One region of the Clostridium boliviensis genome, then DNA from elsewhere that is predicted to be linked to it. Evidence: a T-box and tRNA genes for the amino acid it is inferred to sense, from the RefSeq annotation. Region 1 holds a T-box; the other holds one or more tRNA genes.
What was found. A T-box is a leader RNA that pairs with one kind of tRNA and senses whether it is charged. The one in region 1 lies ahead of leuS (leucine--tRNA ligase), so its partner is inferred to be a tRNA-Leu.

Region 1 (3,418 bases):
GTTTTTACCGGTAATCATACCCTGGTTAAACAGCTTTTTAAACGGTTCATCAAAATCCACCACACCGATGTCGGATAAAAACTTGGTGTAGAAACGGGAATACAGAAGATGAAGAACAGCATGCTCCACACCACCGATATACATATCTACAGGAAGGAATTTGTCTGCCTTTTCTCTGGAAACCAGTTCTTTATCATTGTGACTGTCTACGTAGCGGAGGAAATACCAGGAAGATCCTGCCCACTGCGGCATGGTATTGGTCTCTCTCTTTGCAGCCGCACCGCATACCGGACAGGTGGTGTTTACCCACTCCTCAATATCAGCCAGAGGGGATTCTCCTGTACCAGTAGGCTGATAACTTTCCACTTCCGGAAGAGTAAGAGGAAGCTGGTCTTCAGGTACCGGAACATTGCCGCAGTGAGGGCAGTGAACGATGGGAATCGGCTCACCCCAGTAACGCTGTCTGGAAAATACCCAGTCACGAAGCTTGAAGTTCACCGTTTTCTTTCCAAGACCTCTGGCTTCGATCATGGCAGGCGCTTTCTTTTTAAGAACTGCTGATTCCATACCGTTCCATTCTCCGGAATTGATCATGGTTCCGTTAGCGTCTGTATAGGCCTCTGTCATGTTCTCAATTTCTTTGCCGTCTTTTGCAATTACCTGAATGATTGGAATATTGAATTTGGTTGCAAACTCAAAATCTCTGTCGTCATGAGCGGGAACGCACATGATAGCACCTGTACCGTAATCACCAAGTACGTAATCGGAAATCCAGATCGGAACCTTTGCACCGCTTAAAGGATTAACCGCGTAGCTTCCCGTAAATACACCTGTTTTTTCCTTATCCTGCAAACGGTCAACATTGGATTTCATAGAAGCGTCATAGATATACTGTTCCACTGCAGCCTGTGTCTCAGGTACTGCAAGAGAAGACGCAAGAGCATGCTCCGGTGCAAGCACCATAAAAGTTGCTCCATATAACGTATCAGGTCTTGTGGTGTAAACCGTAATGGCCTCATCTCTTCCCTCGACCTTGAAATCCACCTCTGCGCCGTAAGATTTTCCGATCCAGTCTGTCTGCATCTTCTTAACCTTTTCCGGCCAGTCAAGCTTATCTAAGTCATTTAAAAGACGGTCTGCATAAGCGGTGATTTTTAACATCCACTGTCTTAAATTCTTCTTGGTTACGGTAGTTCCGCAGCGTTCGCAGCAGCCGTTTACCACTTCTTCGTTAGCAAGACCTGTTTTACAGGAAGGACACCAGTTAATGGGGAATTCCTTTTCATAAGCAAGGCCCTTCTTAAACATCTGCACAAAAATCCACTGAGTCCACTTGTAAAAAGCCGGATCTGTGGTATTGACTTCCATATCCCAGTCGTAAACAGCAGCAATTTCATCAATCTGCCTTTTGATGTTCTTTACATTCTCAGCCGTAGATTTTGCCGGATGCACGCCCATCTTAATTGCGTAATTTTCTGCCGGAAGGCCAAACGCATCCCAGCCCATGGGATGGATCACATAATGACCCTTCAAGATCTGATAACGGCTCCAGACATCAGAGATGACATAGCCTCTCCAGTGACCTACATGAAGACCGCTGCCGGACGGATAAGGGAACATATCCAGACAATAATATTTTGGTTTTTTTCCATCGTCCACATTGATCGGATTTTTTGCCCAATTCTCACGCCACTTTTTTTCAATGGCGCTATGATTATAAGATGATGCCATAACAATATTCCTCCTTTAGTTATAAAAAAAAAAGCGTCTCCAACCGTAACAAAACGGTTATAGAGACGCAGAATCTACCGCGTGGTACCACTCTATTTCATACAAAGCGTATGCACTCAACCGGACAGATGCTTCTGTCCGCCCGCTGTAACGGTCGGGAAACCGGCTATACCTACACAAAAGCCATGGCTTTCTTCAGTATGCTACTCAAAGGCCAGTTCAGCTGTCTTCCCCAACCGGCTCTCACCAACCGCCGGCTCTCTGAATGTTTCAGACTGCTTACTACTCCTGATCACTGTATTTTTGCTAACTGTAAATGTAACATAATTGCCGGGAGGTGTCAACCTGATTTTATGCAAACTCTGTAATAACAAAGGAAATGGCAGATAATATAAAAAATAATACTATGCCGACATTCAAAAACAGAATCTTTCCTGCTCCCCTGCCCCAGACTGCTTCTTCCCCCTGCCAGAACATCCAGTCTTTCCTTTTAATAATAAACAGCACGATTCCCGCAATCATGGATCCATACAGAACCAGGGCATAAATCGCTGCCATCGCCATGGATTTCTGAATATAGATTGCCGCCACTGATCCTAAAAAGTTAATGATCATATGGAATACAATGGTATAACGGATTCTTCCTGTTCTGGTATAAATATAGCCAAACACAAGGCCGATTCCAAATGCGTAAAAAAATTGATAAAAATTCCCGTGGCAGAGTCCGAAAATCACTGCAGACACTAAAATAGCTGCCTTATCTCCATATCTGCGGATCCGGTCAATGATAAGCCTGCGGAAAAGTATTTCTTCACATACCGGTGCCATAACCACCATAATTGCAAAAATAGTCCCTGTACTCAGCCCCTTAAGCACTTCCGTCACCGGATTTACCATCGGTCTTCCTTCCAGCGCGCTGATCAGGCTCATGAGCAGCCGCCCCAGTAAATTACCTGCAATCAATGCAGTGATACAGATAAAATATGAGCAGACCAGCAAATTTTTATCCGCTTTCCTGCTTACAGGCTTATGAGTGACAGGCATATTCTTTATAATCAAAAATAAAATCATACCTCCTGCTGCATAATTGGCCAGGGAAGTGGCAAATAAGTACCAGTTGCGGGATAAATCTAAAATCCCTTCCCGATTAACTACATAAATAAAAATCCTTAACACAATTTGAAGAACAATTGATGCACTCAGAAAACCGGTATATCCAATTCCGATTCTTCCAAATGCTTTTCTTGCGGCTCTCGTCTCTTCCACTCGCCCCTTACCTCCTGCTGAATTGTTACCAGTTTATCACATAACCATAAAATACGCAATTCCTCCAGCAGTCTTCCGGTAACATAAAACGGCGGACCCACATGTGTTCTGGGTCCGCCTGAATCATAATTTATTATGCCTCCATCCGGTCAACCTTGGATGCCCGCTCTTCAACTTCTTTCTTCTGCACATCTCCCGGAGCCAGCTCATAACGGCTGAACTCATATTCAAAGGTGCCAATTCCTCCGGTCATGGAGCGAAGATCTGTATTATAGCCAAACAGCTCTGACACAGGGATATCGGCCTCTATAATCTGCTTTCCGTGATGATTGGGGTTCATGCCCAGAACCCGTCCTCTTCTCCTGTTTAAATCTCCCATAACATCTCCGGTAAATTTATCCGGTACTGTGACTTTTAATGA
Region 2 (3,418 bases), on a different contig from region 1:
TGGAGAGAAACAATATCCGGATAAAGCAATGTTTGAACACTTAAAAAAATCGGTCAGTCAAATATGTAAAAAGTACGATGTGAAATGGCATATTGGTAACAATTATAGCACGGATACGGTATTCGCACAGTTTGTACATATTGATGAAATTATTGGAATGGGCTGTAATGTTATTGAAATGGAGACTGCAGCTGCTTTTCGGGCAGCAGATTTAACTGGCATTCCAATGGCAGCTCTATTTAGTGTCTCTGATAATACGGTTGTCCATAAATCTCTGGTCAGTGGACGTACATCAGAAGAGATGCAGTATCGAAAAAAGGTGCGTAGTGAACTGTTTCCTGAAATCATAACAGCATTCTTTCATAATAAAGGCGAGCAGTAGGCTGTGATGAAAAAAGGCAATCTGCTTATTAGTATGCATGGAAAAAGGAGCGAATTTATTTCACTCCTTTCTTTTACGCCACGTATCGTATACGTAATTTTATTTTAGAATAAAGAGATATTGCTGGTTTACCAGGAGCAGGTAAACATATCAATCCGGTTTAAGGAGATGCCTGCGTATGACCAACCGAATCTTCTGTCCCAGCGGAAGCCTGAGACACTGTTACGCCATATCTGAATTGGAAAGAACCAGAATTCTTGTCCGTTGCTCATCCATATATAGGTAAAGCGTCCTATGCAATTTTGCATGGAACCGGGGCTTACCATCTTTGTAGCAGATCGTGTCTGAGTAGGTTTTGACGGTGCAGTCGATGGTGGAGGTCCCATAGGGACGGGGCCGCCTGGAGGGTTGCCGTAAGGTGGGAATGGGGGCATATTTTTATCCCTTTCATCTTTGTTAATATATTATATGAAAATGAAAGAATGCAGTTAACAAATCCCCAAAAATGATAAAAAGGGGCGGAAGCCTACAGGAGATTGAGACTTCCGCCCGGAAATGCGGGTGCCGGTAAACAGCACCTAAGTACCACCTTGACAGGTATGTACAGTAATATATATGTATGGTGATGTAAAATTATGTATTGATTTGAAAGCAATAAAAAATCACACATTCAGTGTGATTAAAAACTCCCCGAGTAGGACTTGAACCTACGACCCAACGGTTAACAGCCGTTTGCTCTACCAACTGAGCTATCGAGGAATATACGACCTATTATACTCTATAAGTTGAAAATGTCAAGTGAAAACTCTTGATTTTTAAGAGTAAATGCGGGAGATGGGACTTGAACCCACACGATCATACAACCACAAGATCCTTAGTCTTGCCTGTCTGCCAATTCCAGCACTCCCGCGCAACGAAAGTAATTTTACCATCTTTACCTATAATTGTCAATATTATTTAAAAAATATATACAAAAAAATAATATTCAAAATAATAGAAAATCTTGTTGACAGAAGTTGGCTTGTATACTATAATAGCTATTGTCGCTGAAAGAGATTACAGCGGAATGCAGAAGTGGCGGAATTGGCAGACGCGCACGGTTCAGGTCCGTGTGGTAGCAATACCTTGAGGGTTCAAGTCCCTTCTTCTGCACGAACCTTATTGAATGTCATGGCGGTAAGGTTTTGTATAAGATGACATGCGGGAGTGCTGGAATTGGCAGACAGGCAAGACTAAGGATCTTGTGGTTGTATGATCGTGTGGGTTCAAGTCCCATCTCCCGCATTGGGAAGCAGTTTTTCATTTGTGGAGAGCTGCTTTTTTTGTTCAGGCAATGACTGGTTTTGTTTGTAGGATTAGATCAAATTTAAATAAAATTAAATTAAAAAGTGCTTGATTATTTTGGAAAAGTATAGTATTATAATTTTACGAATTGATTCATCAATTTGAACAATTGAGAAAGCAGAAGTGGCGGAATTGGCAGACGCGCACGGTTCAGGTCCGTGTGGTAGCAATACCTTGAGGGTTCAAGTCCCTTCTTCTGCATTAGAAGGACATATTTTCCGCCAAGGGGGAGATATGCCTTTTTTTGTCGCGAAAAGCGTGGTAAAATGAAACTAAATTCCATTATCATAGAAAGATAAACAGATTTGCTGTGAAGTTATTTATATAGTATGGAGGAAATATGAAATTGAATTTAACATTTAGACAATGTATACCGGATGACATTCATACACTTTGTAACTTTTCGTATAAAACATATAATGAAACTTTTGCTCACATGAACACGCCATCAAATATGAAAGCCTATTTGGAACAGTCTTTTAATATAAGCAAACTATACGGAGAATTATCAAATAGCAATTCATTATTTTATTTTCTTTATGCCAACGGTGAATTGGCAGGTTACTTAAAGTTAAACGAGGCCCCATCACAAACTGACATAAACAATATGCAATCGCTAGAAATAGAGAGAATATATGTAGCAAAGGAATTTCAAGGCGAGGGATTGGGCAATGTTCTTATGAACAAGGCTATTGATATAGCGAACGCCAGAAAAAAATTATATGTATGGCTCGGAGTATGGGAAAGAAATGATAGAGCCATTTTGTTTTATAAAAAGAATGGTTTTTATGAAATTGGTACGCATTCTTTTTTCATGGGAGAAGAAGAGCAAACGGATTTTGTAATGCGTAAAAATTTATAACTTTTTTATATGCAGTATTTTTTCAAAAAAGACATATCTTTCGCCAAAGAAAGGTATGTCTTTTTTATGTGGGGAAATATGGTATAATTGATTTGAAATTCAATTACTCATAGAAAGATAAATGGAATTTAGATGTGTGGATTATTTATATTTTGGGAGGTTAAAGTATGATAAAAAAAGGAGTCCTGTTCCTGTTTGTTACATGCCTTTGCTTGTTATCTGCATGTGGTGTAGAAAGCAAGGTGTCCGGCAAAGTAATCGAAGCTAACATTGATGATACAATAGGCGTTGTTTCTTTTGTTGTTCAAACAGATGCTGATCAAGAGATTGGGATTCTTATGACCGATGAAACATATATATCTTCTTTTGCAGATGGCATAACAGCCGATGAATTTAAGACGGGCTCTTTTAGTAAGGTTATCGTATCGATAGAATATGAAAATTTACGCCACTCTATAACCACCAAAAACAATCAGGAGATTGCTGCATATAATGCTAAGCAAATTCAGATTACAGATTTTTTAACGGGTGAAACCATTTTATCAGATGGAACAAACATAGATATTTGGAACTCTTCCTATGGTTCTGCTTATACACTACAGAACGGAACAGAATTACTGCGAATTCATAATCCGTCCGGTCCTAATAATGTATACGTAGCTGGAATTGAGAGTTTCGATGATTTAGAGAAAAATGCTCAATCGAATGTATTGAAATTCTATGATAATCAAGGCTTGTTATATGATGTACAGGCTGATCTTGAAAAAGCATATGATGACTATCTTGAAAAAGAAGATAGTTCGGAATTCAATTCTTACATGATCAGTCAG

Region 2: it encodes a tRNA-Leu, which carries the amino acid that the T-box ahead of leuS (leucine--tRNA ligase) is inferred to sense. The anticodon was not compared.

Annotation. Positions count from the first base shown of each region.
Region 1 is NZ_JAWONS010000099.1:309,611-313,028, reverse strand. It holds gene leuS (leucine--tRNA ligase) at 1-1,731, opposite strand, end outside; T-box leader at 1,790-2,036, opposite strand; gene RZO55_RS05140 (CPBP family intramembrane glutamic endopeptidase) at 2,083-2,997, opposite strand; gene RZO55_RS05135 (elongation factor G) at 3,131-3,418, opposite strand, start outside.
Region 2 is NZ_JAWONS010000240.1:163,087-166,504, reverse strand. It holds gene RZO55_RS15575 (phosphorylase family protein) at 1-382, shown strand, start outside; tRNA gene RZO55_RS15570 (tRNA-Asn) at 1,069-1,141, opposite strand; tRNA gene RZO55_RS15565 (tRNA-Leu) at 1,209-1,292, opposite strand; tRNA gene RZO55_RS15560 (tRNA-Leu) at 1,451-1,534, shown strand; tRNA gene RZO55_RS15555 (tRNA-Leu) at 1,583-1,666, shown strand; tRNA gene RZO55_RS15550 (tRNA-Leu) at 1,844-1,927, shown strand; gene RZO55_RS15545 (GNAT family N-acetyltransferase) at 2,067-2,588, shown strand; gene RZO55_RS15540 (hypothetical protein) at 2,756-3,418, shown strand, end outside.